One region of the Eggerthella sp. AM16-19 genome, then DNA from elsewhere that is predicted to be linked to it. Evidence: predicted binding sites of a transcription regulator. Region 1 holds the regulator's gene; each other region holds the start of a gene.
The links. Region 1 encodes LexA, which represses DNA repair genes until DNA is damaged. Its sites were predicted from a motif close to CNAACANNTGTTNG; they were not measured.
Positions count from the first base shown of each region.

Region 1 (4,736 bases):
TTCATGCGGTTTCAACACAATACGCTCGACGGATCTCAAGTCTACTCCCGCATCACCGTTATATGCCGTGTGAGGGATTTGAGCATCGCGTGAGAGCATTTTAATAGGGACGCGCACGTTGTCCATAGCTACTTCAACCCCTCAAGAGCCGCAGCAAATTCCTCTACGTTTTGAAAATCTTTGTATACGCTTGCAAATCGCACGTAGGCTACATCGTCAAGCTTCGCCAATCGCACCAAAGCCATGTCACCAAGCTCTTTAGAGCCAATTTCGCTTTTAGATGCATTGCGTAGCTCGGCTTCTATGCTATCAATCAATGCGCCCAACTGCTCAGGAGCTATCGGCCGCTTAGCGCACGCAATGAGGAGACCCCTCATGAGCTTTTGTCTGTCATAAGCTTCGGATGAACCATCGGATTTGATGATGATGAGCGGATTGTCGCCTAAGCGCTCATACGTAGTGAACCTTCGACCGCATTGGAGGCATTCCCGCCTGCGGCGGATGCTGCTACCATCATCAGACGGACGGGAATCAACTACTTTGGATTCTAAGTTTCCGCATGCCGGGCATTTCATACAATCGCACTCCTTCGTTCGATGATATGTAGCCTAACATACAAGATATAGCGGTTTATACATTGTTACAAAAGAGTGCACCAAATCGTGACACAAGATATTGCCCTTAGCGGAAGTGCGGATCGGCAATGATTCATAAAATTCCAGCGATGATGGTAAGCAACGCGAACAAGGTGATTGCGCCGGCGGTTTGAGTTGGAGTTGCGCGAGGTCCAGCTTGATATGGCTGACGGAAGTCGCCACTTTGCCTTATGAGTGCGTTACTGCGTCGAGACTCGCCGGCAGGATGACAGGATGATGTATCGTCAATCTGCCGGGCGCTATACTCAGATCCGGGAAATTGAATGATATGCGCAGATGAAACGCGTGCATCTAGCTTTAGCGCCGCTGTGCCGCTAACTGCCGAACGAGAATCACGGTGTTGCATATTTCCTCCCCTTTGCTCTTGCGTAGAACCTTTGTTCGCATATATAATAGAGCGAACAAAGGTTCATGTCAACAGAAAAACAAACGGATGTTCGTTATAGTTCACCTCGAAAGGACAGCCCATGACCGACAAGATCACTAAGCGCCAGCAGGCGGTGCTCGACGTCATCGAGCAATGCATCCGCGAAAAGGGCTTTGGTCCCACTGTTCGCGAGGTGTGTCAGGCTTTGGGGCTCTCCTCTCCTTCCACCGTGCATGTTCATTTGAAGGCGCTTGAGGAGAAGGGCCTTATCAAGCGCGATGCGCTGAAATCGCGGTCGATAGCGCTTACCTACCCGCTTGACCATACCGAAGATGCTACGAATATCGTTCACGCTCAGTTTGACGATATCGTGTCCGTGCCATTGGTCGGAGACGTTGCGGCCGGAGTTCCCATCCTTGCCGAGCAGAACATCACCAACACTATGTCGTTGCCTATCGAAATCGTTGGCGATGCACCTTCTTTCATGCTGTCTGTGCATGGGGAAAGCATGATTGAGGCGGGTATCAACGACGGCGATTACGTCGTGGTCAAAGAGCAGCCGGTTGCAAACAATGGGGACATCGTTGTTGCCATCATCGACGATGGGGCTACGGTTAAGCGCTTCTACAGAGAGCAAGATCATATTCGACTGCAGCCGGAAAACTCTTCCATGGACCCCATCATCACCACTGATTGTTCCATTGCCGGCAAGGTAGTTGCCGTGTTCCGCCGTTTATAGTGAAACTCTACGGGCATAGCTACTCAAGCTAGAGCACGTGATCTGTGATTGAGCTAGCCATTCAAGTTGTAATGCTCGCAATATGAACTTGTTCAGGCACCTTTTCTCGTGCAATCTGATAGTGTCGGAACAGTTGGTACAAGCCGCTCTGATGACGCGGAAGATTGTGTATGCGATATAGCTACATGGGGCATGTGTATTTGGGTCGCCGATATCGTACGAACCGCTATGAGGGTTGAATAATGCCCGCATAAAACCTAAATACGGCCCGAATGCAGCATGCGCGCATTCGGACCGTTGGCTACCCGGGCACGAAGATGTCCGCCTGAAATTGCAAAACATCTTTTCTGCTGTGGCTAAAACTTGTGGTTTGTCGATTTATTGCTTGGCATCGCTCAAGGATCTGAACTCATCTACATATGCTTTTGGCACTAACATAGTCAGATGAGTCCCAGTTTCGATGTGCTCTTCGGTCAAGATCCTGCAACGCTCGTGAGCCTTCGATACTAAATCACCGCGTTGGTACGGAACGACTACATCAAGGTGCGTATCTTGAGCGGATGCTACATGAGCGATCCTGTCGACAAGCTGATCTATTCCCTCCCCTGTTTCCGCTGATACGAGCAGCGCATCATAGCGATTGGCCAATGCTTCCTGTTGCTCGATCGTCAGTAAATCGCATTTGTTGAAAACCAGCACCCTGGGTAAGGTTTGGGCATTGATCTGCTCTAAGACTTCTTCAACTGCCACTATCTGTTCTTCAAATTCGTCAGAAGAGGCATCAACCACATGCAATATCAAATCCGAGCCGGTGATTTCATCTAGTGTAGATTTAAATGCTTCAACCAAGGTGGTCGGTAGCTTCTGAATAAAGCCGACCGTATCGGTTAGCGTGATTTCGCGTCCTTCGAGCAGTTCGTATTTCCTTGTAGTGGAGTCGAGCGTAGCGAATAATTTGTCGTATGCAAGAACATCGGCGTTGGTGAGCCGATTGAGCAAACTTGATTTACCAGCATTGGTATACCCTGCGAGCGAGACTTTGAACATCCCGCTTTCGTACCTGCTCTCCCTTTGAACGGCTCGAACTTCAGCCAAATGTGCAAGTTCGCGTTTGATGGTGGTGATACGCTTGCGAACCAATCGACGGTCAACTTCAAGCTGGCTTTCGCCTTCGCCGAATCGGCTGCCTACGCCACCACCCATGCGGTTTGAGGCTAAGTGCGACCACATACCACGAAGTCGAGGGAGCAGATATTGGTTCTGAGCAAGACGAACTTGCAAACGTCCTTCTTTGGTCGTTGCATGAAGTGCGAAAATATCCAAGATCAAAGCGGTGCGATCGATGACTTTCAAGTCGCGATCAACAGACTTTTCCAGGTTTGATTGCTGCGATGGCGTTAACTCGTCATCGAAAATGATCAAATCTGCTCCAGTTGATCGGCAAAGCCGAGAGATCTCTTCCACCTTGCCGCTGCCCACAAAAGTCCTGGGATTTGGAGAATCAAGCTTTTGTGTTGTAACGGCAACCGTATCCGCTCCTGCGGTATCCGCTAATCGCTCAAGCTCCGCTAAAGAAGATGAGATATTCCAACGCATGCCGGGTCGTTCGACGCCAACAAGCACGGCCTTTTCCCGCTTCTCTTCAACAGTTGTTTTCGCACCCTTAACTAAGACCGATTGATATTCCGACATCGGTAATCCTCTCCGGTGGGTTCAAGCTGAAATGCGTATATTGGAATGGATTATGGCTTGTGCTTGATGTGGCCCCCAAAATGAAAACAAGCGCAGGTGCATTCCCGCGCTTGTCGATAGTAGCATAAGTCGTCCGATTACGAGCGGCTACAACTCAACGGTACCCTGGAAGGCCTCCGTGGCAGGACCCGTCATCATAACGTGATCATCGGTATCCCACTTGATATGAAGCGTACCGCCGCGCAATACGACATCGTTCTCCCTAGAAGCACGGCCAGTCAATGCTGCTGCGACATTAGTGGCGCACGCCCCGGTGCCGCAGGCAAGGGTCTCACCGCAGCCGCGTTCAAATACGCGCATCTCGATGGCATCTTTGCCGATGTGAGCGAACTCGACATTGGTTTTCTCGGGGAACACCGAATGGCTTTCGTAATATGCGCCGATTCGATTCAGATCCAGCGTTGCGAGACATTTATCACTCGCGCTTACGAACAGTTCATCGGGCAGTGTGCTGAAATCATCGATGAAGCAGATAGCATGCGGATTCCCCATAGAGACGCACGTGAAGGCAAACGCCCCCCAAGGAGATTCGATAGCACTGTCTTTCACGAAACCCGTCTCGTCATCAGCGAGGGCGTTTGCAGGCAAGTCAACCGGTACATTTTGCGGTTCGAGAACAGGATGACCCATATCAACGGTGGCAAAGGTCAACTTGTCGTGTTTGTCCACCTCAAAGCTGATCGGCTTCGGACCCGCCAACGTGTCGGCCACGAAGGAGCCATCGCTTGCAAGCACGAACCCGCGGTCTACGAGGTACTTTGCAAAGCAACGAACACCATTGCCGCACATTTGCGCAAGCGTGCCATCTGCGTTGATGTAGTGCATATATGCAGCACACTCGGAGCGTTTCGAAGGGCGCACCATAATCACGCCATCCGCGCCGATACCGAAATGACGATCGCACAGCAAGGCGACTTGCTCCTGCGTCAGCTCGATATCTCTCGAAAAATCATCGATGAAAACGAAGTCATTGCCAAGACCATGAAGCTTAACAAAATCCAATTCCATGAGGTTTTACGCACGCTCCTTTAACAAGGGTGAATACAATTTACAGTGTATCAATCAAGGATATTGCTTCATCTGCAAGTGCATCGGTATCCCCCGAATCTGCGCAAAGCCAATGAATCCGCGAGTCTTTTCTAAACCACGTGCGCTGACGTTTGGCGTATCGGCAAGTTGACACCTTTATGGATTCGATTGCCTCTTCCATGCTGGTGCGGCC
Region 1 covers NZ_QUCY01000001.1:162,394-167,129, reverse strand. The annotation lists gene dut (dUTP diphosphatase) at 1-126, opposite strand, end outside; gene nrdR (transcriptional regulator NrdR) at 129-575, opposite strand; gene lexA (transcriptional repressor LexA) at 1,124-1,762, shown strand; gene hflX (GTPase HflX) at 2,141-3,454, opposite strand; gene dapF (diaminopimelate epimerase) at 3,602-4,522, opposite strand; gene miaA (tRNA (adenosine(37)-N6)-dimethylallyltransferase MiaA) at 4,563-4,736, opposite strand, start outside.

Region 2 (4,736 bases), on a different contig from region 1:
GCTTGGGCTTCTCGGCTGCTGCGGTGGTGCCCGACGTATCTGCAGGCAAGCCTGCGACATGCGCCGATTCGTCCTTCAGCAGATCGCCGCCCTCAAGTGCGGAAGTGTCGGGCACAAAGATCAGCCCGCCGATGCAGACGATGGTGAGCACGGAGGCCGCGGCCGTGGGCAGGGCATGGGTACGGAGCCAATCGGCAAGCAGGATCTGCCCGCTACGCACGTCGCCCACGAACTTCCCGATGGCGCCATGGCGGATGGGGTCTTCCACGAACTTGTAGGAGAACCATGAGATGGCGAAGATGACGGCGAACTCCACCAGGTACATCCACCACGGGGTGCCTTCGATGTTGCTGCGCGGGTTCATGAGCAGAAGGATAGGGTAGTGCCACAGGTACATGCCGTAGGAGTGCAGGCCGATCCATACGAGCGGTTTTGCGGCGAACACCTTCGCCAACAGGCTAGACGGGTGCACGATGACGGCGATGATGACCATGGTGATCACGGAGGCGAGCAGGATGCCGCCGCGGTACATGAACGCCGACGTGCCTTCGATGCCCGCCATCATGGCCACCAAGCCAATGAGCGCGATGCCGCCCACGGCGTCAAGCGCCAGCCGAACGCTGTGGTCAAGGTGGATCTCGTTGTTCGCGCCAAGTTGGTTCGACGGCCATACGAAGGCAAGCCATGCGCCGATGAGCAGGCTGAACGCGCGGGTATCGGTTCCGTAGTATACGCGCGAGGGGTCGGCGCCGGGGTTGAACAGAAGCGCCATTTCAAGCGCGGATGCCAAGGCGAGCACGAAGGTAGCGTTGCGCATATGGGTGCGCTTCACGCCGAACTTGTGCGCAAGGATGAGCACCACGGGCCAAACCACGTAGAATTGCTCCTCGATGGCGAGCGACCAGAAATGCGTGACAGGGCTCGGGGCGCCTAGGGCGTCGAAGTAGGATACGTCGCGCAGGATGTACCACCAGTTGGTCACCCAGCAAAGCGCCGCCCACATGTCCTCGCGCAGCTTCGTGAGCAGGCTGTGGTCGAACAACGTGCAGAGCACGGCGGTGACTATGATGACGAAGGCGATGGCCGGGAATAGGCGTTTCACGCGCCGTAGCCAGAACTGCGGCAGGTCGATGGTGCCCGTGGAGTCCCATTCGATGAGCAATAGACTGGTGATCAGGTAGCCCGACAGCACGAAGAACACGGTGACGCCGAGCAGGCCGCCGGGCATCCAGGCCATGCCCATGTGGTAGGCGATGACGCCGAGCACGGCAAGTGCGCGTAGGCCATCGAGGGCAGGGATGTAGCGTGATTTCTTCCGCTTGGGCTGCTCTACGCTGCCGGATGTGCGCGAGGTCCGCGGTGATGCGCCGTGCGCACTGTCGTGACGGCCGTCCGTTACGGCGTTTGCGCGGCGGGTGCCATGCGATGCGGTGGCTGCGACGCTTGAGGCGCGGCCGTGCACATTGGAACGGTGTTGCGTGTAAGAATCCGATGCGGGGCTTGCGTATGCGCTTCGCGAACGGTTGCGTGCGTGGCTCCCAGCCGGCGTTTCCGGCATGATAGTTCCCTTCTCATCTGCTGCGCTCCCTTAATCCGCAGCACATCGCCTCAGTATACCAGTGCCGCCTACCGTAACCTGTTGGCAAATGATGGCACGTGCCGTCCGTTTCGGCTGTGTGGTGCGTGTATCATATGAAGAAGATATGCGTGAAGGTAACGCTGCGATGCCGACAAAGGAGGCAGGCATGGGTATGAAGAAGCTGTTCGTCATCGGCGGCATGGGCGCCGGCAAATCGACGGCCCGCAAGGTCCTGGCCGAGCAGGGAGTCCCGTACATCGACCTCGACAAGGTCGGTCATGACGTGCTGCTGTGGGATACGGTCAAAGCCGACCTGGTAGAGGCGTTCGGCGCCGATATCCTGGGCGCTGATGGTCAGATCGTGCGCTCGAAGGTGGCGGCGAAGGCTTTCGCCACGCCGGCGGAGACGCGCAAGCTCAACCGCATCACCATGCCGCGCATCGAGGAGGCGTTCACCGATCAGCTCGACGAGCTTGAGCGCCAGGGCAACAAGGCCGTGGTGGTGGAATATTCCGTGTTCAAAAATCGCCAGGTGTCCATGGCCAACGGCGCCGACGTGGTCATCGCCGTGCTGGCCCCGCTTGACGACCGCATCGAGCGCGCCGTTGCAGGCGGCTGGGACGAGCAGGATGTGCGTCGCCGCATCGCCCGCCAGATCAGCGATGCGGATCGCATCGAGCAATCCGACGTGGTGTTCAACAACGATGGCACGCCCGAGCAGCTGCGCGAGCAGGTCGAGCAGTGGTGGCGTGAGTACAGCAAGACGCTGGACTAGGACGGCTTCGCGCTGATGGGCGCGATCGTTTGAAACGTTGCGGGCCCCTGCGGTGCGGCGCCTGGCTTTGCCAGATGCCGCATGCTGCAGGGGCCTTTTGCGTTGTCGCGTATGTGAAGCGAAAACGTACACTTGTTCTTTTCCGTATGCCGTGATAGACTTCGGGCACTGATTCGAAGGAAGCGCCTGCGAAGGACGTGATTGCATATGAGCAGCCATCTGAAGAACATCGAGGGCATGACAATGGAGGGCAAGCTGCCCGAAGTGCGCCTTGCGAACACGCCGTTTCGAGCGGTCAGCCCTTATGAGCCTTCAGGCGATCAGCCGCAGGCCATCAAGAAGCTGGCACAGGGCGTAGAGGAAGGGCTGCGGTATCAAACGCTTCTGGGCGTTACGGGCTCGGGCAAAACGTTCACCATGGCGAAAACCATCGAGGCGGTGCAGCGCCCCACGCTTGTCATGGCGCCGAACAAGACGCTTGCCGCTCAGCTTGCAAGCGAGCTGAAGGAGTTCTTCCCCGACAATGCCGTGGTGTATTTCGTCAGCTACTACGATTATTACCAGCCCGAAGCGTATGTGCCCTCGTCGGACACGTTCATCGAGAAGGACGCCTCCATCAACGAAGAGGTGGAGAAGCTGCGCCATGCCGCCACCAGCGCGCTCCTTTCCAGGCGCGACGTCATCGTGGTGGCGTCGGTCAGCTGCATCTACGGTATCGGCAGCCCCATGGATTACGCGGGCATGGCCGTGTTCGTGGACAAGCAGAAGGAGATGGATCGCGACCAGATGATCCACGACCTTATCGACATCCAGTACGACCGCAACGACTACGAGCTGAAACGCGGCACGTTCCGCGTGCGCGGGGATAACCTCGATGTGTTCCCGCCGTACGCGGACAATCCGGTGCGCGTGGAGTTCTGGGGCGATGAGATAGAGCAGATTTCCGAGATCGACAACGTCACGGGCGAGGTGTTGCAAGCCTATGAGGCCCTGCCCATCTGGCCGGCCTCCCATTACGTGACGGCGCGCCCGAAGATGGAGCACGCTATCAAAACCATCCAAGAGGAGCTGCGCGAGCGCCTGCAGCAGTTTAAAGAGGAGGGCAAGCTGCTTGAGGCCCAGCGGCTGGAGATGCGCGTGAACTACGATCTTGAGATGCTGGAGACCATGGGCTTTTGCAGCGGCATCGAGAACTATTCCCGGCATTTGGACGGGCGCGAGCCTGGAGAGCCCCCGTACACGCTCATCGACTATTTCCCGGACGATTTCCTATGCATCATCGACGAGAGCCATGTGACGGTGCCCCAAATCCGCGGCATGCATGAGGGCGACCGCAGCCGCAAGATCACCTTGACCGAGCATGGGTTCCGGCTGCCCAGCTGTTTGGATAACCGTCCGCTGCGTTTCGACGAGTTCGAGGAGCGCGTGCCGCAGTTCATCTACGTGTCGGCAACGCCCGGCGATTACGAGCTGAAGGTCAGCCAGCAGCAGGTGGAGCAGATCATCCGCCCCACGGGCCTGCTGGATCCCGAGATCATCGTGCGCGGCAGTGCAAGCCAGATCGACGACATCATCGACGAGGCGAAGGAGCGCGCCGACCGCAACGAGCGCGTGCTCATAACCACGCTTACCAAGAAGATGGCCGAGGATTTGACCGACCACCTCTTGGACCGCGGCTTACGCGCCCGCTACATGCACAGCGACATCGGCACGCTTGAGCGCGTGGACATCCTGCGCGATCTGCGTTTGGGCAAGTTCGATGTGCTGGTGGGAATCAACCTGCTGCGCGAGGGCCTGGACCTGCCCGAGGTAACGTTGGTAGCCATTCTCGACGCCGACAAGGAGGGCTTCCTGCGAAACCAGCGCAGCCTGATCCAGACCATCGGCCGCGCTGCTCGTAACGCGAACGGCCAGGTAATCATGTATGCCGACAAAACCACCGACTCCATGGACCTGGCAATCTCCGAAACGCGGCGCCGTCGCAGCATCCAGATGGCCTACAACGAAGAGCACGGCATCACGCCCAAAACGGTCACGAAGGCGGTCGTGGACATCATGAGCTACGTGCATGGGGAAATGGGCGATGTGTCATCTGAGCAGGTGAACATGCAGCTTGCCGAGCTGTCGCGCGAAGAGGTGCTGCGCGTTATCTCCAGCATGGAGGAAGATATGGCGGAGGCGTCGCGCAACATGGACTTTGAGGAGGCGGCGCGCTTGCGAGACGAGGTGGTGCGCCTGCGTGCCGGCGTGGAGGGCGAAAGCGAGGCGGATGTGCTCAAGGACCTGAAGAAGAGCGCGCGCAAAGGCAGCGCCTTCGGCAATCGCAAGAACGCAGCGTACGGCAGCTCGCGTCGGTCGTAGAACCCTGCTGTCCGTCGACCG
Region 2 covers NZ_QUCY01000016.1:2,931-7,666, forward strand. The annotation lists gene DW178_RS07225 (acyltransferase family protein) at 1-1,558, opposite strand, end outside; gene coaE (dephospho-CoA kinase) at 1,746-2,354, shown strand; gene uvrB (excinuclease ABC subunit UvrB) at 2,562-4,715, shown strand.
Region 2: the regulator LexA is predicted to act here: its motif matches at 2,480-2,493, upstream of uvrB (excinuclease ABC subunit UvrB).

Region 3 (4,736 bases), on a different contig from region 1:
GTTCTCCGCCGCCTGCGCGAGGACCCGGCCACCAAGTTCCTTCCCGTCATGATGCTCACGGCGAAAGGCACCGAGTTCGACAAGGTCAGCGGCCTTGATGCGGGCGCCGACGATTACCTGGCCAAACCCTTCGGCATGATGGAGCTGGTCAGCCGCGTGAACGCGCTCTTGCGCCGCGCCGCGGCGCCAACCGCGCCCGCCGGCGATGTGCTGGAGTGCGGGCCCATCGAGCTGCGCGTGCTCGAGCACACCGTTTCCGCAGGCGGCATCCCCGTCGAGCTCACGCTCAAGGAGTTCGACCTGCTGCGCGCACTGCTTCGCAACGTCGGGCGCGTGCTGTCGCGCGGTCAGCTGCTCGAGGACGTATGGGGCATGACGTTCGTGGGCGAGACGCGCACTGTCGACGTGCATATCCAAACGCTGCGCCAGAAGCTTTCCGCCGCATGCCCGGGTGCCGATGCCTGCATCAAAACCGTGCGCGGCGTGGGTTACAGCATCAGACAGCCGGAATAGAGGTTTGCCGCATGAGCCCTTCGCCCGATCACGTTAAAAGCCTTGCCGGCCGCATCTTCACCACCGTTTTGGCGTTTTCCCTGGGGATTCTTTTGGCCTTTTCCGCGGTGATGGTCAGCATCTTCTATTACTCCTACGAGCATGATGCCGAGCAGGCCCTGGTCCAGGAAGCCAGCCGGGCGGCGACGGCCCTTGACGAGGCCCCGGCCGCCGATGTGGCCACCGTCTTGTCCCAGCAGTTCAGCGGTATCACCCGCTACACGCTTATCAGCGAAAACGGCCTGGTGCTCTACGATAGCCAGGCAGACGCCGGCCAGATGGATAACCACGCCTCCCGTCCCGAGGTCAGCAAGGCCGCGCGCACGGGCGAGGCGGTGAGCATGCGCTATTCGGAAACCTTGGGCACCGATACGGTGTATGCCGCTGAGAAGCTCTCCGATGGGCGCATCGTCCGCTTGTCTGAAACCCGTCATTCCCTGTTCGCCTTCTTGGGCGAGATGCTCGTGCCAACGCTGTTCGCGCTCGTGGTCGTCGCCGGATTGGTATTCTTGCTGTCCCGGCTGCTCACGCGCCACATCATGAAGCCTATCGACGCCCTTGACATGGCGGAACCTTTGGAAAACGACATCTACGGGGAAATGGTGCCCCTTCTTCAGCGCATCGACGATCAGCAGACGCAGCTCAAGAAGCAGAACAAGGAGCTTGCCGAAGCGGAAAGCATGCGCCGCGACTTCTCCAGCAACGTTAGCCACGAGATGAAGACGCCGCTGCAGGTGATATCGGGCTATGCCGAGCTTATGAAGAACGACATGGTGCTGCCTGAGGACCGGCAGAAGTTCGCCGGCCTTATCTACGACGAGGCGCAGGCGATGCGCGGCCTTATCAACGACGTGCTCACGCTTTCGAAGCTCGACGAGAGCGCGTTCGCGCGCGAGGAGCGGCCCATCGACGTGACGTCCGTTGCCCGACGGATGGCCGGACGCTTGGAGTCGTTCGCCGCTGACGAGGGCGTATCCATCTCCGTGAAGGGCGGGTCCACCCATATCAACGGTAGCGAGACGCTTGCCGAGGAGATGCTGTACAACCTTATCGAAAACGCGGTGCGCTACAACCATGCCGGCGGAAGCGTGTCGGTGCGCGTGTCGCAGGGCGCTGCGTCCGAGGAGGTTTTGGAGGCGCTGCGTGCGGCAGGGGCGGAGCCGGACCCCGAATCGGTGGTCACGGTGCGCGTGAGCGATACCGGGGCGGGCATTCCCGAGGAGATGCGCGAAAAGGTGTTCGAGCGATTCTTCCGTCTGGATAAAAGCCGTTCGAAGGAAACAGGCGGCACGGGCCTGGGGCTTGCCATCGTCAAGCATGCGGTGCAATACCACCACGGCACGATCTGCGTGGAAGGGGCGCAAGGCGAGGGCACCACGTTCGTGCTCAGGCTGCCTGCGGCGTAACTGCTTTTCGCAAGATGATTGCGGGTGTGATGGCGGGGCGGGCCGGATTCGGGCATGAAAAAAGTCCCACCCCCGGCCGGAAGGATGAACCCACCTCAACAAGGTGGGTGCTCGCAGCTTGCTTCCCGGCTTTCGTGCCAACGGGCGCGAATCTCCGTTTCACTTGCTATCTTGAGCTCCCTCGGAAATAGCATCGGTCCATCGCAAAAAGTACGGCGACAAGGGTGGAACCTGATATCGAGTATATGGGACCTCAAGGCAAAGTAAAGTCTTGACAGAATCGGTGAAGCAGGTGTAAGCAAGCCGTTGCTTTTCGAGCTGAGCGAGACGCCCCATTTTTCTCTAGGCAAACAAACGTTCGCGTGCTATCATGGTTTGCCAATCAACAGGCAGGGGTGGTCATGGACACGCTATTCACGGCAATGGAGAACGAACGCAAGCAGCAGGTGGCGCCGCTGGCGGTGCGCATGCGCCCGCGAACGCTGGAAGATGTGGTGGGGCAGCAGGATGCCGTGGGCCCGGGCAGCTGGTTGCGTGCGGCCATCGAGCAGGACAACGTCAGCTCGGTCATCCTCTACGGCCCGGCGGGAACCGGCAAAACCTCCATCGCTCACGTCATCGCCGAATCCACGAAGGCCACGTTCGTGGAGGTGTCGGCCATCGGCGGCACCGTATCCGACCTGCGCCGGGAAATCGACGCCGCCGAGAAGCGCTTGGCGCTCAACGGCTCGCGTACCATCCTGTTTGTGGACGAGATCCATCGATTCAATCGCAGTCAGCAGGATGCGCTTCTTCATGCGGTGGAGAACCGCACCGTGGTGCTGGTGGGAGCCACCACTGAGAACCCGTTTTTCGAGGTGAACTCCGCCCTTATCAGCCGCTCGCGCGTGGTCGGTCTCAAGGGGCTTTCCGACGGCGATGTGGCGCAGCTGGTCGACCGGGCCGTTGCCGACCCTCGCGGGCTGGACGGCTTGTATACGCTCGACCCGGCTGCTCGCAGCGCTATCGTGCTCTTGGCGGGCGGCGATGGCCGCGCATCGCTTACCACCCTCGAGCTTGCGGCGGGCATGCAGCAGCCCGGCACGCGCGAGAACCCTGCCGTTATCACGAAGGCGCAGGTGGAAAGCGCTACGCCGCATCGCGCATTGCCGTATGACAAGAACAAGGATATGCATTACGACATCATATCCGCCTTCATCAAGTCCATGCGCGGTTCCGATCCCGATGCGGCGCTGTATTGGCTCGCCCGTATGATCGATGGGGGAGAGGACCCCAAATACATCGCGCGCCGTATGCTTATCCACGCGTCCGAGGACGTGGGCAACGCCGATCCTCAGGCATTGCTGGTGGCCGCGGCCGCGTTCAAATCAGCGGAGGTCATCGGGTATCCCGAATGCCGCATCAACTTGGCGCAGGCGGCAACCTATATCGCTCTTGCGCCGAAAAGCAACGCGTGCGAGGCGGGTATCGATGCTGCCTTGGCGGAAGTGCGAAACGGGCCCAAGCGCGATGTCCCCGACTATCTTCGCGACAGGCACCGCCCCGGCTCCGAGCATTACGGCGCGTACAAATACCCGCACGATTATCCTGCAGGCTGGGTCGATCAACGCTACTTGCCGGAAGGGCTTGAGCGCGGCTGCTTCTATCATCCCTCCGAGCGCGGTTGGGAGTCGTATCGCGTAGATGCCGCGGCGCGCGATCGGGCGCAGGCTCCCCATGCGGCGGCGGGGGTCCATCATGGGGCCGAGCTGCCGAAGGGCGGGTCGGTCGATGTCGAGGCGAACGGTGTGCGCAGCGGGCGGAAGAAACCGGGCGCGCGGGATGCTTCCGAAGGCGAGGAAACGGGTGCCCGTTAGGCGCTTCTTCTTAAGGAGCGCAAGGCAAAACCCCACGTCTTTTCGAAGGTAACCGCATTGCAACCGCTATGAACGGCGGGTGTAAACGCATGCGTCGGCGGGGTAGAATCCAAGACCGCATGCTATAGTTGGCGGCGTATATGGATATATGAAGGAGGCGTCTGGTGGATTTCGGCGAAGTTATGGGCGTGGTTTTGCCTATCGTGTACGTGGTGCTCGGCGTGGCTTTGGTGTGGTTCGTGATCGAGCTTGTCATCACCGTGCGCAAAACGCGCACCACGGTCGACAAAATGAAGGAGCAACTTGACCCGACGCTTGAAAGCGTGCAACGCATCACGAAATCGCTCGAGCCCGCTATGGACAAGGTCGATCCGCTCGTCGATCGCGTGTCCTTGACCGTGGATGCGGCGAATCTCGAGATTATGCGCCTCGATCAGATCTTGGAGGATGTCAGCGACATCACCGACTCCGCCTCGAATGCGGTGGGCGTGGTCGAGGCCGCCACGAACGCTCCCATGGAGATCATGAACAACGTCACCTCCAAGGTTCGCGAGAAGCTCAAGTCCAAGCATGCCAGCGATGAATCGGTCGCTCTTGGCGAGGCGAAGGCGAAGGCCCAAGCCGCAGCATTGGCAGGCGCGCCGGACGAGGGCGACGATGCGCAGGGCGGCACCCCCTCCAAGGCCCAGGCAAACGACGACGATGCGCCCCAGCAGGTCCAGCCTGATGACCGGCCTGAGCAGCCTGCGTACTTCACGTATGCTCCCCAGGGCAACGATTCCTCCCAGGAGCGCTAGGAGCTGGTATCCATGGCCACCAATCCCGATGTCGCGATGGAGAAGGCGCGCCGACGGTTCCTCATGGTATGGACCGCGGTAGGCGCCATCCTGCTCACAGGCGCAGCGGTCTACCTCGTCAACAT
Region 3 covers NZ_QUCY01000014.1:22,230-26,965, reverse strand. The annotation lists gene DW178_RS06740 (response regulator transcription factor) at 1-513, shown strand, start outside; gene DW178_RS06735 (sensor histidine kinase) at 525-1,958, shown strand; gene DW178_RS06730 (replication-associated recombination protein A) at 2,360-3,814, shown strand; gene DW178_RS06725 (DUF948 domain-containing protein) at 3,979-4,611, shown strand; gene DW178_RS06720 (AI-2E family transporter) at 4,624-4,736, shown strand, end outside.
Region 3: the regulator LexA is predicted to act here: its motif matches at 2,306-2,319, upstream of DW178_RS06730 (replication-associated recombination protein A).